3 regions of the Blastomonas sp. CCH9-A1 genome follow, and region 3 is predicted to be linked to each of the others. Evidence: predicted binding sites of a transcription regulator. Region 3 holds the regulator's gene; each other region holds the start of a gene.
What was found. The regulator LexA, encoded in region 3, represses DNA repair genes until DNA is damaged. The targets are predictions, from matches to a motif close to GTTCCNCNCTTGTTCT.
Positions count from the first base shown of each region.

Region 1: radA (DNA repair protein RadA) is a predicted target of LexA. The motif match lies at 5,564-5,579, and genes of this name have one in related genera.
Region 2: AX725_RS16720 (ribonucleoside-diphosphate reductase subunit alpha) is a predicted target of LexA. The motif match lies at 4,007-4,022, and genes of this name have one in related genera.

Region 1 is NZ_LSHM01000002.1:64,553-71,933, reverse strand. Features, by position in the region: gene secA (preprotein translocase subunit SecA) at 1-929, opposite strand, end outside; gene AX725_RS00500 (hypothetical protein) at 1,052-1,330, opposite strand; gene AX725_RS00495 (monovalent cation:proton antiporter-2 (CPA2) family protein) at 1,405-3,195, opposite strand; gene AX725_RS00490 (iron-sulfur cluster assembly scaffold protein) at 3,199-3,633, opposite strand; gene AX725_RS00485 (CvpA family protein) at 3,654-4,157, opposite strand; gene radA (DNA repair protein RadA) at 4,169-5,548, opposite strand; gene AX725_RS00475 (patatin-like protein) at 5,671-7,381, shown strand, end outside.
Region 2 is NZ_LSHM01000062.1:29,707-37,087, reverse strand. Features, by position in the region: gene recN (DNA repair protein RecN) at 1-373, opposite strand, end outside; gene AX725_RS16730 (MlaA family lipoprotein) at 586-1,557, shown strand; gene AX725_RS16725 (fumarate hydratase) at 1,812-3,335, opposite strand; gene AX725_RS16720 (ribonucleoside-diphosphate reductase subunit alpha) at 4,056-6,056, shown strand; gene AX725_RS16715 (endonuclease domain-containing protein) at 6,131-6,514, shown strand; gene AX725_RS16710 (ribonucleotide-diphosphate reductase subunit beta) at 6,613-7,381, shown strand, end outside.
Region 3 is NZ_LSHM01000043.1:92,301-99,681, forward strand. Features, by position in the region: gene AX725_RS13575 (anthranilate synthase component I family protein) at 1-1,205, shown strand, start outside; gene AX725_RS13580 (anthranilate synthase component II) at 1,202-1,822, shown strand; gene trpD (anthranilate phosphoribosyltransferase) at 1,819-2,820, shown strand; gene trpC (indole-3-glycerol phosphate synthase TrpC) at 2,817-3,611, shown strand; gene moaC (cyclic pyranopterin monophosphate synthase MoaC) at 3,611-4,081, shown strand; gene AX725_RS13600 (molybdopterin molybdotransferase MoeA) at 4,081-5,283, shown strand; gene lexA (transcriptional repressor LexA) at 5,371-6,093, shown strand; gene AX725_RS13610 (FAD-binding domain-containing protein) at 6,162-7,358, opposite strand; gene AX725_RS13615 (thiol-disulfide oxidoreductase DCC family protein) at 7,355-7,381, opposite strand, start outside.

The sequences.
Region 1 (7,381 bases), on a different contig from region 3:
TCGCGCTTGAACATCACATTGGCCTTGAGCGCCTGATCGAGGTGATGGACGATCTGCGTGTTCTCGACATCGTACAGGTTGCTGCCGGTGAGCAGGCCGGCTTCCTCGAGCAGCCGCTCGGCCTTCTCGGTTCCGTCCTCGGTCAGGATCACCGAACGCGACTTCTCGTCCTTCTCGTAATCCGCCTCGTCGAGCTTGAGCACGATCGCGTTGACCGCGATGTACATTTCGGACTTGTCGTCGGTCGGGCCGGAGATGATCAGCGGGGTGCGCGCCTCGTCGATCAGGATCGAGTCCACCTCGTCGACCACCGCGAAATTGTACGGGCGCTGCACCATCTGGCTGCGCTCGTGCTTCATGTTGTCGCGGAGGTAATCGAAGCCGAGCTCGTTGTTGGTCGCATAGGTGATGTCGGCGGCATAAGCCTCACGCCGCTGCGTCTCGTTGAGATTGGGCACGATCACGCCGGTTGTGAGCCCCAGGAAGCGATAGACCTGGCCCATCCATTCGGCGTCGCGCGCAGCGAGATAGTCGTTCACCGTGACGACGTGGACGCCCTTGCGCTCGATCGCATTGAGGTAACAGGCGAGCGTTGCCACCAGCGTCTTTCCCTCGCCGGTGCGCATTTCGGCAATCTCGCCGCGGTGGAGCACGATGCCGCCGACCATCTGGACGTCGAAATGGCGCATGCCAAGCGTACGGATCGAGGCTTCGCGGACGGTGGCAAAAGCCTCGGGCAGGATGTCGTCGAGCGTCTCGCCCGCTTCAAGGCGCGCGCGGAACTTGAGCGTCTGGTCGCGCAGTTCCTCGTCGGACATGGGGGAGATCTGCGGCTCGAAGGCGTTGATCTTGTCGACGATCTTGAGCAGGCCCTTGACGTAGCGGTCGTTGGCAGAGCCGAAAAGCGATTTGGCAATGGCGCCCAGCATGGCGATAATTCCTTGGAAAACTTGGGAGAAACGGTCGAATGCCAGGCACAGGCACACGTGTCTGGCCGGCCCCGGTCAGGACAGGGGCTGAAGACGCATCGAAAGACGCGCCGGATTGCAGCTTATTGGAGCAGCCGGTCCGAACGATGGACGGTAAGCGGCGCGACACGGATGGTGCGCGCAATCAGGCGGTGCTGGCTCGGCCGCAAGGCGATGATCAGCGGCAGGAGCGTCACGACGAGCAGCACTGCGGCACTGATCGCGACCTGGCAGTCCTCGGCCAGAATCTGCGAGTCGCGAACCACGCCATTGCCCTGCGCCAGGGCCGGATCGGCCAGGCGCACGCCATCGCTCACCGAAAATCCGGTCAACAGCGCAAGCAGGGCAAGAAGCAGTTTCACTGGGAGCACGTCATCCTGTTCAGGCGGTTACATAGGCAATGGCAGGCCATTCGTCCATGGTCTTGCACGGACGGTCATGCCTGTTCGGCCTGCGGATCGAGCGCCTGCGGGTCGAAGGCCTCCGAATCCACCGCGCCGAAGCTCAGGTGCATTCCCGCCCTCATACTGCCGGCCTCCATCTGGAGTTCCAGCCGTTCGCAGTCTCTCCGGCGGAATTCCTCGACCACGCGGTCGGCGACGATGGGGTCGATCCCTGTGCGCAGCAGCGCGGTATGCGCCAGCTTGACCGAGGATTCGAACAGCTCGCGCTGCGCCGCCGCGATCGGTGCGTGCTTTAATGCGAGCAGCTGGCGACGGTCGTTGGCGCGCACGAAAATCTTCGCGTCTGGAAAGGCATGCGCGATCGGTTCGATCTGATCAGGTCCGAAATTCTTGTCGTCCATGCAGAACAGCAGCGCGCCTGCGCCTTCCGCGCCTGCCCGGCGCAGCAGGTCGATGCGGGTGCCATCGCCATAGAAGACCTTGCGGCCGAATTCGCCGCTGAGGCGGATTTGATCAGGGTTGATGTCGATCAGCGTCACCGAGATGCTTGCTCCAGCGAAGATCTGGGCTACCGCCTGGCCGAACCGGCCATGGCCGATGACGATCGCGTTCGACTGGCGCGCCTGTTCGGGATCGACCATGTCCTCGGTGCCCGACCCGCGCACCCCGCCGAACAGCCGGGTGGTGAGCATCAGGAAGGGCGTGGTCGCCATCGACAAGGTGACGATCGCACCGAAACGGCTGGCGGCGGCGGGTTCGATCAGCAGCGCCGCCTGCGCCTCGGCGAACAGCACGAAGGCGAATTCGCCGCCCTGGCTGAGCAGCAGGCCGAGCACGAACGCGGCGCGATTTTCCATGCCGAACGCCTTGGCGATGCCGAAGATGATCGCGACCTTGATCGCCACCAACGCCAGCGCCATCGCGACGACGAACAGCGGATCGGCCATGATCACGCCGATATCGAGCATCATGCCGACGCCGAGGAAGAACAGCCCGAGCAGGATCGAGCGGAACGGATCGATATCCGCCTCAAGCTCATGCCGGAAGGGCGAATCCGCCAGCATCACCCCCGCGATGAACGCACCCAGGGCTGCCGAAATCCCGATGCTGTGCATCAGCGCGGCGCTGCCGAACACCGCGAACAGCCCGGCGACGATGAACAGCTCGCGTTCGGCCACCTTGCCGATCAGCTTGAGCAAAGGCGCGAGGCCATAACGCCCGGCGAGGACCAGCCCGGCGATCGCCGCGACCGCATAGAGCGCGAGCAGCCAGCCCGGCGTCTGCGGCCCGGTCTGCGGCGCGCGCGACAGCGCGGCGATGATCGTCAGCAGCGGGACGATCGACAGGTCCTGGAACAGCAGGATCGAGAAGGCGCGCTCGCCGGTGGGGGTGTTCAATCGCCCCTGCGATTGCAGCAGCGGCAGCACCTGCGCGGTCGAAGACAAGGCGAGCGGCAGGCCGAGCCCCAATGCCGCGCCCCAGGTCGAGCCGGTGACGAGGAAGACGAACCCGGCAAGCACCAGCCCGCACACCACGACCTGCGACAAGCCCAGCCCGAATATGTCGCGCTTCAATTGCCACAGCCGCGCCGGGGCGAGTTCGAGCCCGACCAGGAACAGCAGCAAAACGATGCCGATTTCGGCGAAACCGACGATCAATTCGGGATCGGCGACCAGCCCGAGCACCTGCGGCCCGATGATGATGCCGCCGACCAGATAGCCGAGCACTGCGCCGAGCCCGAGCCTGCGGAACAGCAGCACGAAAGCGAGCGCAGCGGCGAGCAGCACCGTGCCCGACAGGAAGATATCGCCGCCATGTTCCATGGTTCAGGTGTCCGTTCGGGCCGATGTTTCGAGCGCGGCGACCGTCGCGCGCCAGGGCAGCATAATCGAACCGTGCCGCGCCGGATAGGGCAAGGCGGAGGTGAGATGCTCGATCCCCGGCCACGTGCCGGGATCGCTTCGTTCGCCCGCCAGAAACGCCGCCAGATCGTCGCGCGCCGCCCCCAGCGCGTCCCTGCCTTGCCCCGCGACATGCGCTGCGAGGATCGCTGTCGAGGCCTGGCCGAGTGCACAGGCGGTCGCCTGCACGCCGAAGCGTTCGACCCGCCGGTCCCCATCAAGCGCCAGCCCCAATTTCACCACCGATCCGCAGCTCTGCGATCGCAGTTCGGCGCGGTGCGGCAGATCGTCGGTCAGCGGATGATCGGCGAGCGACACCGCGAGCGCGAGGATGGCAGGCGTATACAGCACCTCAGCCATGGCGGCCCCGGCGGCGCGGCTCACTCATCGCCGAGCGTCTGCTGATAGTCGTAGAGATCGACCAGAGCGGTGCCGCTGGCATTGAGCAGCGGATAGGTGCGGCTGTCGGTGATCCATTCGGGCTGGCCCTCGTTCGGCCAGACGATGCCGTGCAGCATGGTGACGAGCAGATAGGCCAGGGTCGCCAGGATCAGCCCCTTGACCGCGCCGAAACCGAAGCCGAGCACCCGGTCGATCGGCCCCAGCACCGATTTGCGCGTGCGGCTGCGCAGCGAGGTCGCGATCAGCTTTCCGATCAGATAGACGCTGAGGTAAATGCCGACCAACGCGAGCGCCGCCGCGCCCGCATCATTGCCCACCGGCTCCTTGAGCAGCGCGGTGACCGGCGCATGGAACAGCCGCAGCGCGAAGATGCCCGCCACCCAGGCGATGAGCGAGATCGCCGCATAGACGAAGCCGTTGAGGAAACCCAGAATCGCGCCGCCCGCAAGCAGCGTGAGGACAAGGACATCGAATGCGGTCATGAGGCGAACCGCTAGTTGCGGCCCAGCAGTTGGTCAACGAGATTTGCCAGCCGCGCATAGGAACTGAGCCGCATTCCGCCGGTATCGCCCGACGCCTTCGCCGTCACGCTGGCGGGCACCAGCGCCTTTTCGAAGCCGAGCTTCGCCGCTTCGCGCAGCCGCAGCCCGGAATGCGCGACGGGGCGCAGCTCGCCCGACAGCGCGAGTTCGCCGAACACGATCGTGCCCGAGCCCAATGGCCGTTCGGACAGTGCCGAGACCAGCGCCGCCGCCACCGCCATATCCGCCGCCGGATCGGACAGCCGATAGCCGCCCGCTACATTGAGATAGACTTCCGCGGTCGAGAAGCTCAGCCCGCAGCGCGCCTCGAGCACCGCCAGCACCATCGCCAGCCGTCCCGAATCCCAGCCGACCACCGCACGGCGCGGCGTCGCCCCACTCGACAGGCGTACGGTCAGCGCCTGGATCTCGACCAGCACCGGCCGCGTGCCCTCCAGCGCCGGGAAGACCGACGTGCCCGGCATCTGCGCATCGCGGTCGCTGAGGAACAGGCTCGACGGGTTGCCCACCTCGGACAGACCCGCCTCCTCCATCGCGAACACACCGATCTCGTCGGTCGCGCCGAAGCGGTTCTTGATCGAGCGCAGGATGCGATACTGGTGGCTGCGCTCGCCCTCGAAGCTCATTACGGTGTCGACCATATGCTCGAGCACGCGGGGGCCTGCAATCGTGCCATCCTTGGTGACATGGCCGACCAGGATCACCGCGCAGCCGCTGTCCTTGGCATAGCGGATCAGTTCCTGCGCCGAGGCGCGCACCTGGCTGACCGTGCCCGGCGCGCCTTCGATCAGGTCGCTGTGCATCGTCTGGATCGAATCGATCACCAGCATCACCGGCGATTCCAGGCCGCGCAGCGTGGTCAGAATGTCGCGCACCGATGTCGCCGAGGCGAGATCGATCGGCGCATCGGCAAGGCCCAGCCGCAGCGCGCGCAGCCGCACCTGATCCGCCGCTTCCTCGCCGCTGATATAGACGATCGCATGGCCTGCCCGCGCCATATTGGCCGAGGCCTGGAGCAGCAAGGTCGACTTGCCGATGCCCGGATCGCCGCCCATCAGCGTTGCCGATCCCGCCACCAGCCCGCCGCCCAGCGCGCGATCGAACTCGGCAATGCCGGTCGAGATGCGCGGCGGCAGCTCGACCGCAGCGTCGAGCCGGGCGAGCTGGATGCGCTGCCCGCCGGTCTGCAGGTCGTGCCGCGCCGAAAAGGCCGTCGGCGCGGCCTGCTCGCTCAGCGTGTTCCACTCGCCGCAATCGGGGCACTGGCCCTGCCAGCGGTTGGAGACGCTGCCACAGGCCTGGCAGACATAGGTTTTGCGCGGCTTTGCCATGGCACGCGCATAGCCCGAACAAAACTGGAACGCAATTGGCGCTTTGCGCTTGCAGCGTAACATCGATAGCGTGCAGACGAAGTGACAAGAAGAGGCTGAACGAAAAGGTCCGCGCCGCCGCCATGCGCCAGAAGGAACTCCGCATCGCCCTGGTCTGCTATGGCGGCATCAGCCTCGCGGTCTATATGCACGGCATCACCAAGGAAATCTGGCGCGCAACCCGTGCCAGCCGCAATTTCCACGCGGGCGATCCCCCGGCGAGCGGCAGCCAGAGCGTGTATCGCGAACTGTTCGAGGCCTTTGCCGCGCAAAGCCAGGTCAAGCTGCGGCTGCTGCCAGACATTATCGCCGGGGCGAGCGCGGGCGGCATCAACGGCGTGTTCCTGGCCCAGGCGCTGACCAGCGGCCAGTCGCTCGAACCGCTGACCCGCATGTGGCTCGAATGCGCGGATATCGACCGGTTGCTCGATCCCGATGCGCGGCCGTTTTCGCGTTTCACCAAATTCTGGGCGCAGCCGCTCGTCTGGCTGCTGCTTAGGCGGCCCGGCGGCGCGCTCGACCGCAGCGTCGCGCCCGAAGCGCGCGCCGAGGTGCGCACCAAGCTCTCGCGCCTCGTTCGCGCGCGCTGGTTCGCCCCGCCGTTCAGCGGCACCGGATTTTCCGCGCTTTTGTATGAGGCGATGGAGGCGATGGCGGCGACGCCCGCAGGCCCGCGCCTGCTTCCGCTCGGCCAGCCGCTCGACCTGTTCGTCACCGTTACCGACTTTCGCGGGCATCTCGAGCGGCTGCGCCTCAACAGCCCGGCCGAGGTGGTCGAGACCGAGCACCGGCTTTCCATAGGCTTTCGCTATCTGCGCGGCCGCGACGATTCGCTCGCCGATCCAGCCGAGCTCGTGTTCGCCGCGCGCGCCACCGCGAGCTTTCCGGGTGCCTTCCCGCCGTTCAACGTCGCGGAGATGGACCGGATGCTGGCGCGACGAGAAAGGCACTGGCCCGGGCGCGAGGCGTTTCTGGCGCGCGTGTTCCCCCAGCAATATGCCGAAGGCGAGGCCGAAAGCGCGGTGCTGATCGATGGATCGGTGCTCGCCAACGCCCCCTTTGCCCAGGCGATCGACGCGCTGCGCGACCGGCCCGCGCATCGCGAGATCGACCGGCGCTTCGTCTATATCGACCCCAAGCCCGATATCGTCGGCGGCATGGACCAGTCGCGCGAACGCGATGCCATGGGCCAACGGCTGCCCGGCTTCTTCTCGACCATTTTCGGCGCGATCTCGGACATTCCGCGCGAACAGCCGATCCGCGACAATCTGGAAGGCATCGAGCGCCGCTCGTCGCGCGTGCGCCAGATGCGCGCCATCACCGATGCGCTGCGCGCCGAGGTCGAGGAAACGGTGAGCAAGCTGTTCGGCTACACCCTGTTCCTCGACAGCCCGACGCCGCAGCGGCTGACCAAATGGCGCAACAAGGCGCAGGACCGCGCCGCGCATATGGCGGGCTTTGCCTATGCCTCCTATGCGCAGCTCAAGCTCGCGACGATCGTCGAGGACATGGTCGACACGCTCCGCCGCGCGCATCGTGGCCCGCGCGCGCTCTACGCCGAGCGATTGCGCGAGGCCATTCGCGCGGAGCTGCACCGCAGCGGCATGGACCGGCTCTCGGGCAAGGGCGGCGGGGCCAGCGACGAGGCGATCCTGTTCTTCCGCACCCAGGACCTGGGCTTCCGCATCCGCCGCTTGCGCTTCCTGGCGCGGCGGCTGGGCGAGGATATCGCGCAATCGGGCCGCACACCGCCCGAAGCGGTGGTCGCGATGCACGAAACGCTCTACGCCTGCC
Region 2 (7,381 bases), on a different contig from region 3:
TCGCGCCCAGATCGCGCAGCAGCGCGGCGGACACCGGCTGGTCGTTCACGAACGCGCGGCTGCCGCCATCGGCGCGCACCTGCCGCCGGATCAGCAGCGGCTCGCCGGGTTCCTGCGCGATGTCGTTGTCGGCAAGCAGCGCGGCCACGCCAGCATGATCGCCCACGTCGAAACCCGCGATCACCAGCGCGCGCTCCGCCCCCTGGCGCACCAGGCCGCTATCGGCGCGCGCGCCCATGGCAAGGCCGAGCGCATCGAGCAGGATCGACTTGCCCGCCCCGGTCTCCCCGGTCAGCACGCCAAGGCCCGCATGGAAGTCCAGATCGAGCGCCTCGATCAGCACCAGGTCACGAATGGCGAGCGACAGCAGCATGTCCGTGCTTTAGACCATAGCAGGAACATCTGGAAACAGGCTTTTTGGTCGGGCGGGCGCAACGGCAGGGCGCGGGCAGCCGTATATCGGCACGCGGGACATTGACTTGTCCCGACACTGGCCATAGCCCGAGCAACTGGGGCAATACTGCGCAAGGATGACGACGCCGGGATGACCCTTTTGCTACAAATTTCCGCATCGAGCATCGCGCGATGAGTCTGGCCGCGCTGCCCTTTGCGCTGGCACTTGCATCGCTTCAGGCGGGAGGTGCGGAACCGGCACCCATCGCAGCGCCGATCGAGGCACCGGTCAAACCGGTCACACCGGCGGCCGCGCTGCCGCCCTGCCCGGCCATCGACCAGCTCGCTGCTGCTCCTGCCGAAACACCAGCCGCCGCTGCCGCCCCGGTGCAGGATGGCGCCATCGTCGTCACCGCGCGCCCCGATTCGCAGCCCGGCGATCCGATGCTGCAACTGAACGCCCAGTCGTTCGAGGTGGTGCAGGACGTCGACGAAGCGCTCGTCGGCCCGGTGGCGATGGCCTATAAGGATGCGGTGCCCAAGCCGGTGCGGCACGGCCTGCGCAATTTCCTGCGCAACCTCACTGAACCGATCGTGGCATTGAACTTCCTGCTGCAGTTGAAGCCGGGCAAGGCGGCGGAGACCGTGGGCCGGTTCGCGATCAACAGCACCATCGGCATCGGCGGGCTGTTCGACATCGCCAAGCGCGATCCGTTCAAGCTGCCCTATCGCCGCAACGGCTTTGCCAACACGCTCGGCTATTACGGTGTGGAGCCGGGCGCGTATCTGTTCCTGCCGCTGATCGGGCCAACCACGGTGCGCGATCTGGTGGGCGGCACGATCGACGGGCTGCTGCTCCCGAGCGTGGTCGGTGCGCCGTTCAACGACCCCTATTTCACCCTGCCCGCCGCGACGCTGAGCGCGCTGCAGGGGCGCATCCAGATCGACGAGCAGCTGAATGCGCTGCGCAACCAGAGCGGCGACCCCTATATGGCCGCGCGCGATTTCTACCTGAAGCGCCGCCAGGCCGAAATCGATGCGCTCAAGGGCAAGGTGCAATATCCCGATGCCGATCTTCCGTTCGTCAATCCGGGCACGGGTCGGACGATGGTGGTGCCGGTGGTGCCTGCGGCGCCGGGGTTGAACTGCGCGCCGGTGGGTTAAGGCCAAGGTGTTTGTCGCCTAAACACCTCCGCTCAGCCTGAGCCTGTCGAAGGCCCCACACAGACCGTCCGAAAAATTCATTCGTCACCCCCGCGCACGCGGGGGTCCCGCTTTTTCCAATGCTCAGCGCAAAAGCGGGATTCCCGCGTTCGCGGGAATGACGAGAGTTAAGACGCAGGCTTCGGCGCGGGGCCTTCGACAGGCTCAGGCTGAGCGGACATTTGGGCGGTTCAACGCCTGCACATCCGCCGGGCTCACGCCCCCTGCAACAGCCCTTCCCTGGCGATCTTCTCGCGCCACACTAGCGGCGCGAGCTGGTGGACGTTGTTGCCTTCGCTGTCCACCGCGACGGTGACCGGGAAATCGCTGACCTCGAACTCGTAGATCGCTTCCATCCCCAGATCGTGGAAGCCCACCACCGTGCTGCCCTTGATCGCGCGCGCGACGAGATAGGCCGCGCCGCCCACTGCCATCAGATAGGCGCTCTTGTGGTCGCGGATCGCATCGACCGCCGCCGGGCCACGCTCGGCCTTGCCGACCATCGCGAGCAGGCCCTGTTCCAGCATCATGCGGGTGAACTTGTCCATGCGGGTCGCGGTGGTGGGGCCGGCGGGGCCGACAATCTCTTCGCCCACCGGATCGACCGGGCCGACATAATAGATCACGCGGCCGCGGAATTCGACCGGCAGCGGCTCACCCTTGGCCAGCATGTCCTGGATGCGCTTGTGCGCCGCGTCGCGCCCGGTGAGCATCTTGCCATTGAGTAGCAGCCGGTCGCCCTGCTTCCAGCTCTGCACGACCTCCGGCGTCAGCGAATCCAGATCGACGCGGATCGCCGCCTTGTCGGGCGTCCAGTTGACATCGGGCCATTGGTCGAGCTTGGGCGCTTCCAGATAGGCCGGGCCCGAACCATCGAGCGAAAAATGCGCATGGCGCGTCGCAGCGCAATTGGGGATCATCGCGACCGGCTTGCCCGCGGCATGGCAGGGCGCGTCCATGATCTTGACGTCGAGAATGGTCGACAAGCCCCCCAGCCCCTGCGCGCCGATGCCGAGCGCGTTGACCTTGTCGAAAATCTCGATCCGCATCGCTTCCAGATCGTTCTGCGCCCCGCGCTCCTTCAGCGGCCCCATGTCGATCGGCTCCATGAGCGCCTTTTTGGCGAGCAGCACCGCATGTTCCGCCGTTCCGCCGATGCCGATGCCGAGCATGCCCGGCGGACACCAGCCCGCACCCATTTGCGGAATCATCTCGAGCACCCAGTCGACGATATTGTCGCTGGGGTTCATCATCTTGAACTTGGACTTGTTCTCGCTGCCGCCGCCCTTGGCCGCAACGTCGACATGCACGTGATGGCCCGGCACCATCTCGACATGCAGCACGCAGGGCGTATTGTCCTTGGTGTTGCGGCGGGTGAAGGCAGGATCGGCGAGCACCGAGGCGCGCAGCTTGTTGTCCGGGTGCAGATAGGCGCGGCGCACGCCCTCGTCGACAATCTCCTGCAGCGAGCGCGACGTATCGTCGAGGCGGCAGTCCATGCCCCATTTGACGAACACGTTGACGATTCCGGTATCCTGGCAGATCGGGCGATGCCCTTCGGCGCACATGCGGCTGTTGGTGAGGATCTGCGCGATCGCGTCCTTGGCCGCGGGCGACTGCTCCGCCTCATACGCCTTACCGAGCGCGCGGATATAATCCATCGGGTGGTAATAGCTGATGAACTGCAGCGCGTCGGCGACGCTCTCGATCAGGTCGGCGGCTTTGATGGTCACGGTCATGGCATTCCCCCAAGCTGGACGCGCTCTTGCAAGGCGCTGGCGGATGAATTGCGACCGTCTCTATTGTGGGCGCGACGCTATCGCAAGCCGGGGCACAAGGGAATCTGTCATGTTCTCAGCGCATTTGCCAGAATGCCCTGATCGGCTTATTATCTGCACCCGGATGCGTGAAACACGGTGATCTCCCTGCCGTAGCACTGGCCTTGCCAGGAGCGCGTGCGAGGAACTCGGGAGGCCTCGCCACGCATCCACCCCTTGCCACCAGATGTGCTCCGCAGTCTTTTGCACAGCCCCAAATTTGCCGTGCACAAGCCTGTGGAGAGGAAATTGTGGGCAAGCCGCATTTGCCCTCTTGCGATTTTTCGGACCGGCTTTTTTCCGCGCGTCGCGCCGCCTCGGTCCGGTTGCATCAGCGACGAGTGGAATCCCACGCGCGACGAACGGTTGGCCTAATTAACCATTTACCCTCTTGCGCCGGAATCAGGAAACGGCACTATAGGTAGTGGGGCATGCGGACGGGGCATACCAATACCAGTGGTTCAATCGAAGCGCGGGGGCAGACATCGGCTTCCACGTCAAGGGCGTTTTACCCCTTTTCGACGCATCACTGGGGATAAGTTTTCCCCCGTCGCGGGCCACAAGATGCTATACGGGACGCTTGCGCCCCGAGTCGAACAATTGCGGAACAAAGTTTCCCATCAACGGTCTTACGGGGGCGTCATGGATTTCAGAGATACGGGCAAGGGTAGCGCAGACGATATGGGTGAAGCAGATGTACTGGACGCAGCCGCAAAGACGGATTCGGGCGCAAAAATCGCGTCGGGCGAGGCCAATTCTGCGGAAATGGCGCTGATCGCCATGGCCGCCACCCAGGCTGCTGCCGCCGCCAAGCCCGCAGAGGCTCTGGACAGCAAGGCCGTCGCCGCGCGCCGGTTCCATGTCGTGACCGACAAGAGCCGCGATGTGCTGCTCACCGATTTCGGCAAGGAGACGCTGGAAGACCGCTATCTGCTGCCCGGCGAATCTTATCAGGACCTGTTCGCGCGCGTGGCGGATGCCTATGCCGACGATCAGGAGCACGCCCAGCGGCTCTATGATTATATCTCCAAGCTGTGGTTCATGCCCGCAACACCGGTGCTGTCGAACGGCGGCACGGGCCGGGGCCTGCCGATCAGCTGCTATCTCAACAGCGTCGATGACAGCCTTGAGGGCATCGTCAACACCTGGAACGAGAATGTCTGGCTCGCCTCGCGCGGCGGCGGCATCGGCACCTATTGGGGCAATGTGCGCGGCATCGGCGAGCCGGTCGGCCTCAATGGCAAGACCAGCGGCATCATTCCGTTCGTGCGCGTGATGGATTCGCTGACCCTCGCGATTTCGCAAGGTTCGCTGCGCCGTGGCTCGGCCGCCTGTTATCTCGATGTCTCGCATCCGGAGATCGAGGAGTTCCTCGAAATCCGCAAGCCTTCGGGCGATTTCAACCGCAAGGCGCTGAACCTGCACCATGGCGTGCTGCTGACCGACGAGTTCATGGAAGCGGTGCGCGACGGCGCGGACTTCAACCTGAAGAGCCCCAAGGACGGCAGCGTTCGCGGCACGGTGAATGCGCGCGCGCTGTTCCAGAAGCTGGTGGAAACGCGCCTCGCCACCGGCGAGCCCTATATCGTGTTCAACGATACCGTGAACCGCATGATGCCCGCGCATCACCGCGAACTCGGCCTCAAGGTCTCGACCTCGAACCTGTGCAGCGAGATCACCCTGCCCACGGGCCGCGATCACCTGGGCAACGACCGCACCGCCGTGTGCTGCCTGTCCTCGCTCAACATCGAGACCTGGGACCAGTGGCACGACGACAAGCGCTTCATCGAGGACGTGATGCGCTTCCTCGACAATGTGCTGCAGGACTATATCGACCGCGCCCCGCCCGAAATGGCGCGCGCCCGCTACAGCGCGATGCGCGAGCGTTCGGTCGGCATGGGCGTGATGGGCTTCCACTCGTTCCTCCAGGCACGCGGCCTCGGCTTCGAATCGGCGCTCGCCAAGTCGTGGAACATGAAGATCTTCAAGCACATCGCGGCCAAGGCATCCGAGGCCTCGATGCTGCTCGCCAAGGAACGTGGCCCCTGCCCCGATGCCGCCGACCAGGGCGTGATGGAGCGCTTCAGCTGCAAGATGGCGATCGCGCCGACCGCGTCGATCTCGATCATCTGCGGCGGCACCAGCGCGTGCATCGAGCCGATCCCCGCGAACATCTATACCCACAAGACGCTCTCGGGCAGCTTCGTGGTCAAGAACCCGTATCTGGAAAAGCTGCTGCGCGAAAAGTCGAAGGATTCGACCAATGTGTGGAACTCGATCCTCGAAAAGGGCGGCTCGGTCCAGCATCTCGACTTCCTGAGCGCGGAGGAAAAGGACGCGTTCAAGACCAGCTTCGAGATCGACCAGCGCTGGCTGCTCGAACTGGCCGCCGACCGCACGCCGTACATTGACCAGGCGCAGTCGCTGAACCTGTTCATCCCGGCGGACGTGGACAAATGGGACCTCTTGATGCTGCACTTCCGCGCGTGGGAACTGGGCATCAAGTCGCTCTATTATCTGCGCTCCAAATCGGTCCAGCGCGCAGGCTTTGCCGGCGGCGTCGAGGCGGACAACACCATCGACGCACCCAAGTTCGAGCTCGGCGAAACAACGGATTACGACGAGTGCCTGGCCTGCCAGTGAGCAATTCCCTCTCCCACCGGGAGAGGGAGGGAGCCGCGCAGCGGCGGAAGGGTGAGGGTGAAAGGCGGGCAGCCATGCGCACCTATCGCAATCAGCCTTCCGGCACTGTCCCCCGCGCCCGCCAGTTGCGCCACGATGCCACCGATGCAGAGCGCGCTTTTTGGCTGGCGTTACGCGAGAATTTCCCGGCTGCGCGGTTTCGCAGACAAGTGCCGATCGGGCCGTATTTCGCGGATTTCCTCAGCTTCCGGGAGAAGCTGGTGATCGAAGTGGACGGCGGCCAGCACGATCAGCGGGCAGAATATGACGCGGCCCGGACGCGCTTCATCGAAGCGCAGGGCTACCGGGTCATCCGGTTCTGGAACAGCGATGTGCTGCCCGACCCGGAATATGTTGTGAACGCCATATCCCTCTCCCTCAAGGGAGAGGGAAGGAGCGACGAAGTCGCGGAAGGGTGAGGGCGACAGCCTGATCCCCACCGCATCACCCTCACCCTCCCAGGCTGCGCCTGGGCCCCTCCCTCTCCCACTGGGAGAGGGGAATTCGGAGTAACTCGATGTCGTTGTTAGAAGCCCGCACGCAGTACAAGCCCTTCGAATATCCCTGGGCCTATGATTTCTGGAAGCGCCAGCAGCAGATCCACTGGATGCCCGAAGAGGTGCCGCTCGGCGAGGATTGCCGCGACTGGGCGCAGAAGCTGTCCGACCATGAGCGCAACCTGCTGACCCAGATCTTCCGCTTCTTCACCCAGGCCGATGTCGAGGTGCAGAATTGCTATCACGAAAATTATGGCCGCGTGTTCAAGCCGACCGAGGTCAAGATGATGCTGACCGCGTTCAGCAACATGGAAACCGTGCACATCGCCGCCTACAGCCATCTGCTCGACACCATCGGCATGCCGGAAAGCGAATATGGCATGTTCCTCGAATATGAGGAGATGAAGGCCAAGCACGATTATCTCGCGACCTTCGGCGTCGACAGCGACCAGGACATCGCGCGCACGCTCGCCATGTTCGGCGGCTTTACCGAAGGGCTGCAGCTGTTCGCCAGCTTCGCGATGCTGATGAACTTCCCGCGCTTCAACAAGATGAAGGGCATGGGCCAGATCGTCAGCTGGTCGGTGCGCGACGAGAGCCTGCACTGCGAAGGCATCATCCGCCTGTTCCACGCCTTCTGCGCCGAGCGCGGCTGCCTGACCAAGGCAGTGAAAGAGGACATTATCGACTGCTGCCAGAAGACCGTGCGGCTGGAAGATGCGTTCATCGACCTGGCATTCGAACAGGGCCCGGTCAGCGGCATGACGGCGAAGGAGATCAAGCGCTATA
Region 3 (7,381 bases):
TGCGCCAGCTGGCCGAGGCCTGCCGGATGGAGGTTCCGCCCGAACTGCCGCGCGCACTCGCGTTTCTGGTGGGCTATTTCGGCTATGAGACGATCGGTCTGGTCGAGAAGCTGCCGCGCGCGCCGCAGTCCGATCTGGCGCTGCCCGACATGCTGTTCGTACGCCCGACCGTGCTGCTGATCTTCGACCGGCTGAAGGACGAGCTGTTCCTGATCGCGCCGATCTGGGCGGGCAGCGGCGATCCCGAGCAGGCGATCGCTGCGGCCGAAGAACGGCTCGATGCGGCCGAACGGGCGCTGTATGCGCCCCTGCCCGCTGCCGTGCGCGATGCCTCGCTCGACCCGGACAGCCTGACGCCGCAGCCCGTGCTCGCGCCGGGCCGCTATGGCGAGATGGTGCTCAAGGCCAAGGACTATATCGAGGCGGGCGATATCTTCCAGGTCGTGCTCGCGCAGCGCTTCACCGCGCCCTTCGCGCTGCCACCGATCGAGCTCTATCGCGCGCTGCGCCGGGTGAACCCCTCGCCCTTTCTCTATTTCCTCGACCTGCCCGGCCTCGCGCTGATCGGATCGAGCCCCGAAATTCTGGTGCGCGTGCGCGATGGCGAGGTGACCATCCGCCCGATCGCGGGAACGCGGCCACGTGGCAAGACGCCGGCGGAAGATCTGGAGAATCGCGCAAGCCTGCTCGCCGATCCCAAGGAACTGGCCGAGCACCAGATGCTGCTCGATCTTGGCCGCAACGATGTCGGCCGCGTCGCAGCGGCAGGCACGGTGCGCGTCACCGACAGCTTCACGGTCGAACAGTACAGCCATGTCATGCACATCGTCAGCAATGTCGTCGGCGAACTGGTGCATGATCGTGACGCGATCGACGCGCTGTTCGCGGGCTTTCCCGCGGGCACCGTCAGCGGGGCGCCCAAGGTGCGCGCGTGCGAGATCATCGCCTCGCTCGAGCCCGAGACGCGCGGGGCCTATGCCGGCGGGGTCGGCTATTTCGCACCCGATGGCTCGGTCGACAGCTGCATCGTGCTGCGCACCGCGATCGTCCGCGACGGCACCATGCACGTCCAGGCGGGCGCAGGAATCGTCGCCGACAGCGTGCCCGAATATGAACAGCGCGAATGCGAAGCCAAGGCTGGCGCGCTGTTCGCCGCCGCGCGCGAAGCCGTCCGCCTCGCCAGCGAAGCAGGATTTGGCCAATGATCCTCGTCATCGATAATTACGACAGCTTCACCTACAATCTCGTCCATTATCTGATGGAGCTGGGCGCGGACGTGCGGGTCGAGCGCAACGATGCGCTCACCGCGCGCGAGGCGCTGGCAACCAATGCGGAAGCGTTCCTGATCTCGCCCGGCCCGTGCACGCCCAACGAGGCGGGGATTTCGCTCGATCTGGTCGCGGCCTGTGCCGATGCCGGAAAGCCGCTGCTCGGCGTGTGCCTGGGGCATCAGTCGATCGGCCAGCATTTCGGCGGCGAGGTCGTTCGCGGCGGTCTGATGCACGGCAAGACCTCCCCCGTGGTCCATGACGACACCGGGCTGTTCCAGGGCCTGCCCTCGCCGTTCCTCGCGACGCGCTACCATTCGCTGGTCGTGCCGGAGGAAAGCCTTCCGCCCGAAATGATCGTCAACGCGCGCGTCGAGGCACCGGCAGGTGAGACCGCGCATGTGATGGGCTTCCGCCACGCGACGCTGCCGATCCATGGCGTGCAATTCCACCCGGAGAGCATCGCCACCGAACATGGCCACAAGATGCTGGCCAATTTCATGACGCTGGCGGGCCTTGAGGTGAAGCCGATGCGCGAAGGCCTGCTCGCATGACCCGGCTGCCCGATACCGCCCATCCGCTGAGCCGCGACGACGCCGCCCAGGCCTTTGCCGCGATCCTTGACGGCACGGTGAGCGACGAGACGATTGCCGAATTCCTGATCGCACTGTCCGAACGCGGCGAGACGGCGATCGAGATCGCCGCCGCCGCGCAGGCGCTGCGCGACCGGGTGATCCCGATCGCCGCGCCCGCCAATGCCATCGATGTCTGCGGCACCGGCGGCGACGGGCACCATACGCTCAACGTCTCGACCGCCGTGTCGCTGGTCGTGGCGGCCTGCGACGTGCCGGTCGCCAAGCATGGCAACCGCGCCGCCTCGTCCAAGGCGGGCGCGGCGGACACGCTCGAAGCCTTGGGCATGGACATGACCGCCGCCGGTGCCAGCGCCGAGCAGTCGCTCGCCGAGATCGGCATCTGCTTCCTGTTCGCGGTCAACCATCATCCCGCAATGCGCCGCATCCAGCCGATCCGGCAGAAGATCGGCCGCCGCACCATTTTCAACCTGATGGGTCCGCTCGCCAATCCCGCAGGCGTCCGCCGCCAGCTGATCGGCATCGCGCGGCCCGGCTATGTGCATGTCTATGCCGAGGCGCTCGAGATGCTGGGCACCGAACATTCGCTGATCGTCTCGGGCGACGAAGGGCTCGATGAGCTGTCGCTGGCCGGTGGCAACGAGGTCGCCGATATCGGCCCCGATGGCGTCATCATGAAGCGCTGGCAGGCCAAGGACGCAGGGCTGCCGACGCATCCGATCGAGGCGATCCGGGGTGGCGATGCGGCGCATAATGCCGCCGCGCTGCGCCGTCTGCTCCAGGGCGAGACCGGGCCGTATCGCGATGCGGTGCTGTTCAACGCCGCTGCTGCGCTGCTGATCGCGGGCGAGGTCGAAAGCCTTGCCGAAGGGGCGGAGGAAGCCGCCGAGGCCATCGACAAGGGGCTCGCCAACGCGCTGCTCAACTGCTGGATCGATTTCACGAAAGCCGCCGCATGAACAAGCTGGAAGAGATTTGCGAGGTCAAGCGGCAGGAGGTCGGACGGCGCAAGGGGCTGATTTCGCAGGCCGAACTGGCGAGCCGCGCTGCGGCTGCCTCCGCCCCGCGCGGTTTCGCACGCGCGCTCCGCGAGACATCGCGCGACGGCTTCGGCCTGATCGCCGAGATCAAGCGCGCCAGCCCCTCCAAGGGGCTTATCCGCGCCGATTTCGATCCCGCCGCGCATGCAGCCGAATATCAGGCCGGCGGCGCGGCCTGCCTTTCGGTGCTGACCGATGAGCCCTATTTCCAGGGGCATGACGATTATCTGGTTGCCGCGCGCGCCGCGTGCGACCTGCCCTGTTTGCGCAAGGATTTCATGGTCGATGTCTGGCAGGTGGCCGAAAGCCGCGCGCTGGGGGCCGATGCGGTGCTGATCATCGTCGCCGCGCTCGACGATGCGACCATGGCCGAGATCGAGAGCGCGGCGCTGGACCATGGCATGGACGTGCTGGTCGAGGTGCATGACGAGGCCGAGATGGAGCGCGCGCTCAAGCTCCGCTCGCCGCTGATCGGGGTGAACAACCGCGACCTGCGCAGCTTCGTCACCGATATCGCCACCACCGAGCGGCTGGTCGGCATGATCCCCGAAGGCCGCATCGCGGTGTCCGAAAGCGGCATCAACAGCCATGCGGATTGCGTGCGTCTGTCAGAGCGTGGCGTACGCTGCTTCCTGGTCGGGGAATCGCTGATGCGCCAGCCCGATGTCACGCAGGCGACGCGCGCGCTGCTCACCGGAGCCGCCGCCTGATGGACAAGCTGACCCATCTCGACGCGACCGGCGCGGCGCAGATGGTCGATGTCTCCGCCAAGGCCGATACCGTGCGCGAGGCGGTGGCCGAAGGCGTGATCACCATGGCCCCGGCGGTGATCGCCGCCATCCGCGCGGGCGATGTCAAGAAGGGCGACGTGCTGGGCACGGCGCGCATCGCGGGCATCATGGCCGCCAAGCAGACCAGCAACCTGATCCCGCTCTGTCACCCGCTGCCGATCGCCAGCGTCTCGGTCGATTTCGAGTATCTCGAGACCGGCGTGCGCGTCGAAACCCGCGTGCGCACCAACGGCAAGACCGGCGTCGAGATGGAAGCGCTGACCGCCGCGAACATAGCCCTGCTCACGATCTATGACATGGCCAAGGCGCTCGATAAGGCCATGGTCATCGGCCCGGTGCGGCTGCTCGCCAAGAGCGGCGGCAAGTCGGGCGACTGGACCGCCGACTGATGGCGGGCGGGCTTATCCCGCTCGACGAGGCGCGCGACCGCCTGCTCGCGCTTGCTGCGCCCCGCCCCGCGATCAGCCTTCCGCTCGATCAGGTCACCGGCCTCACCCTGGCCGAGCCGCTGGTGTCGCAGCGCAACCAGCCCGCCGCCGATCTGTCGGCGATGGACGGCTATGCGGTGCGCAGCGCCGACCTGCCCGGCCCATGGCGCGTCATCGGCGAGAGCGCGGCGGGACGGCCCTTCGCGGGCGTACTTGCGCCGGGACAGGCCGCGCGCATTTCGACGGGCGCGATGATCCCCGATGGCGCAGATTGCGTCGTGGTGCAGGAAGACGTCGCGCGCGAGGGTGACCGGCTGACGCTCACCGGCGATGGCCCCGCAGCTCCCGGCGCGCATATCCGCCGCGCAGGCCATGATTTCGCAAACGGGACGCAACTCGCTGATGCGGGTGCGATCATCGACGCGCGGCTGATCGCGCTTGCCGCGATGGCAGGGCACGGCGCGCTCGCCGTCCACCGCCGCCCGCGCATCGCGATCCTCAGCACCGGCGACGAGCTTGTCCCACCCGGAAACCCGCTCCCCTCACCCGCGCATATCCCCGCGAGCAATGGCGTGATGCTCGCTGCGCTGCTGTCTTCCCTACCCTGCGATCTGATCGTCCCGCCGCTGCTGCCCGATGACCGCGCCACCATCGCCGCGGCGCTGCTCGAGCACAGCCAGGCCGATATCATCGTCACCACCGGCGGCGCATCGGTCGGCGATCACGACCTCATCCAGCCCGCATTGCTCGACAGCGGCGGAACGGTCGATTTCTGGCGGATCGCGATGCGACCAGGCAAACCGGTGATGGTCGGACGTCTGGGCGATGCGATCGTGCTCGGCCTGCCGGGCAATCCGGTCTCGGCCTATGTCACTGCGACGTTGCTGCTGCTGCCGCTGGTGCGCAAGCTTTTGGGTTATCAACAGCTTGTCCCTGCCACCTCCCAGGCGATCGCAGGCGAACCCTTCCCGGCGAACGGCCCGCGCCAGGATTTCGTGCGTGCGCGCTTCCACGATGGCGCGCTCATCCGGCTGAGCAATCAGGACAGCGGAGCGCTATCGGCGCTGCTTCAGGCGGATGCGCTGGTGGTCCGGCCAATCGATGCGCCGGAGGCCAAAATCGGCGATCCGATCGATTATATCGCGCTTTGCCACGGGACTTGACACAAGCTCTTGACCTGACCGTCTTTGTTTCGTAATTGTTCCGTATTCGTTCGAACGCAGGTTCGGCGCAGAAAAGGAACATCGGCGATGCTGACCCGCAAGCAACATGACCTGATCCGCTTCATCCAGGAACGGCTGGAGGCCGATGGCGTCTCGCCTTCGTTCGAGGAAATGAAGGAAGCGCTCGATCTCAAGTCCAAGTCGGGCGTGCACCGGCTGGTCAGCGCGCTCGAGGAACGCGGCTTCATTCGCCGTCTTCCCAACCGGGCGCGCGCACTCGAAATCCTGAAGCTGCCAGAGGCGAGCGTGAAGCCGCGCGAGAAGGAGCTCGCCGCTGCTGCCGCCGCGCGCGCCGATGCCGCGCGGAGCAATGTCGTCAGCATGGACGCGGTGCGCAAGGCGGTGTTGCCGGAGCCTGCGAACAGCAATGTGCTCGAAATTCCGCTGCACGGCCGCATCGCCGCCGGTGCGCCGATCGAGGCGTTCGAGGGCACCGAGATCCTGCCTGTTCCCGCCGCCCTGCTCGGCGCGGGCGAGCATTATGCGCTCGAAGTGTCTGGGGACTCGATGGTCGAGGCGGGCATTCTCGATGGCGACTTTGCGTTGATCAAGCGCACCGAAACCGCGCGCGACGGCGAGATCGTGGTCGCGCTGGTGCGCGGCGAGGAGGCGACGCTCAAATATCTGCGCCGCGAGAACGGCCGCATCCGGCTCGATCCTGCCAATGCTTCGTATGCACCGCAATATTATGCGCCGCACGAGGTGCAGGTGCAGGGCAAGCTCGCCGGCCTGCTGCGCCGCTATCACTGATCCTGAATACGGGCCCGGCGAGCGTCGGGTCCGCGTCGGAATGGGCGGGCCGCTCCCCTCGAAGCGGCTCAGGTGCGGGTGAGCCCCATATCCTCGAGCAGCCGCCCCATATGCTGCTTGAACGGGAAGAAGCCCTTGCGCGCGTGCGGCCAGAAGGTGTCGTCCCATGCCCGGCGCACCTGGACGAGTTCGATCCCTTCGCCCGCCAGCGCCTTGGCGATTTCCGTCAGCCGCGTCGCGACCGGGCCGACCGGGGCATAAGGCGTCACCACCCGGTTGACGCCCGCCTCACGCGACGCCTGCACGATCGCCTCGGCATTCAGGGCATCTATCCGCTTCACCGGTGCCCTGCCGGTTTCGCCAAGCGACGCAGCCATGTCGTGCGCAGCATCCGCAACGAAGCCGCGCGCCTTTTCACCCCAGAGCAACGCCGGATCGGCAGCGATGCAGGTGCCGCAGATATCAACCTCGCGGAGCACCGCATCATCCGGGTGCATGTCCTCGCTGGTGATCAGCAGCAGCGCCGGCGCACCCCTGGCCGATCCTGCCGCAGGCAAGGGCGCTGCGGCAGGTACCGGTGCTTCGGTCAGCGGCTCGGCGATTTCCGCCAGGCCCTTCGGCGCAAACCGCCCCCCGGTATAGCGCGCGATATTGTCGGCCGTGGCGAGATAGGTCTTGCCCGCCGTCTGCAAGCCCGCGACCCAGCGCCAGGACAGGGTATTGCTCGCCGCATCGGCATCGATCAGATGGCGCAGGAAGAAATCCGCGCCCAGGGTCCAGGGCAGGCGCAGCGTGAAGATCCAGATCGAGGCGAACCACATGCGTGCGTGGTTGTGCAGATACCCCGTCTCGACCAGCTCGCGCGCCCAGTCATCGAAGCCCTCGATGCCGGTGCGGCCCGCTTCCGCCTGTTCCAGCGCGCGGACATTGCGCAGCCGCTCGTGCTGCTCGTCGCGCTCGACGAGGAAGCGCTCCCAGATGCCGGGCCGCATCTCGAGCCAGCCCTTCCAATAGGTGCGCCACAGCACCTCCTGCACATATTTCTCCGCCGCCGCGAGCGAATGCCGTTCCAGCACCGCCGCGCACACTTCCTGCTCGTTCAGCAGGCGATAGCGCAGCCAGGGTGAAAGCTGCGACACCGCGCTGGGCCGACCGGGCCCGAGATCGCTGTTGCGCCCCTCGGCATAGGCGCGGCCCGCGTGCGGCACGAAGGCATTCATCCGCGCAAGGCCCGCCGCGCGCGTCGGTTCGAACATCCCGCTCATACCCGCCGCTCGCGCAGCAGGCC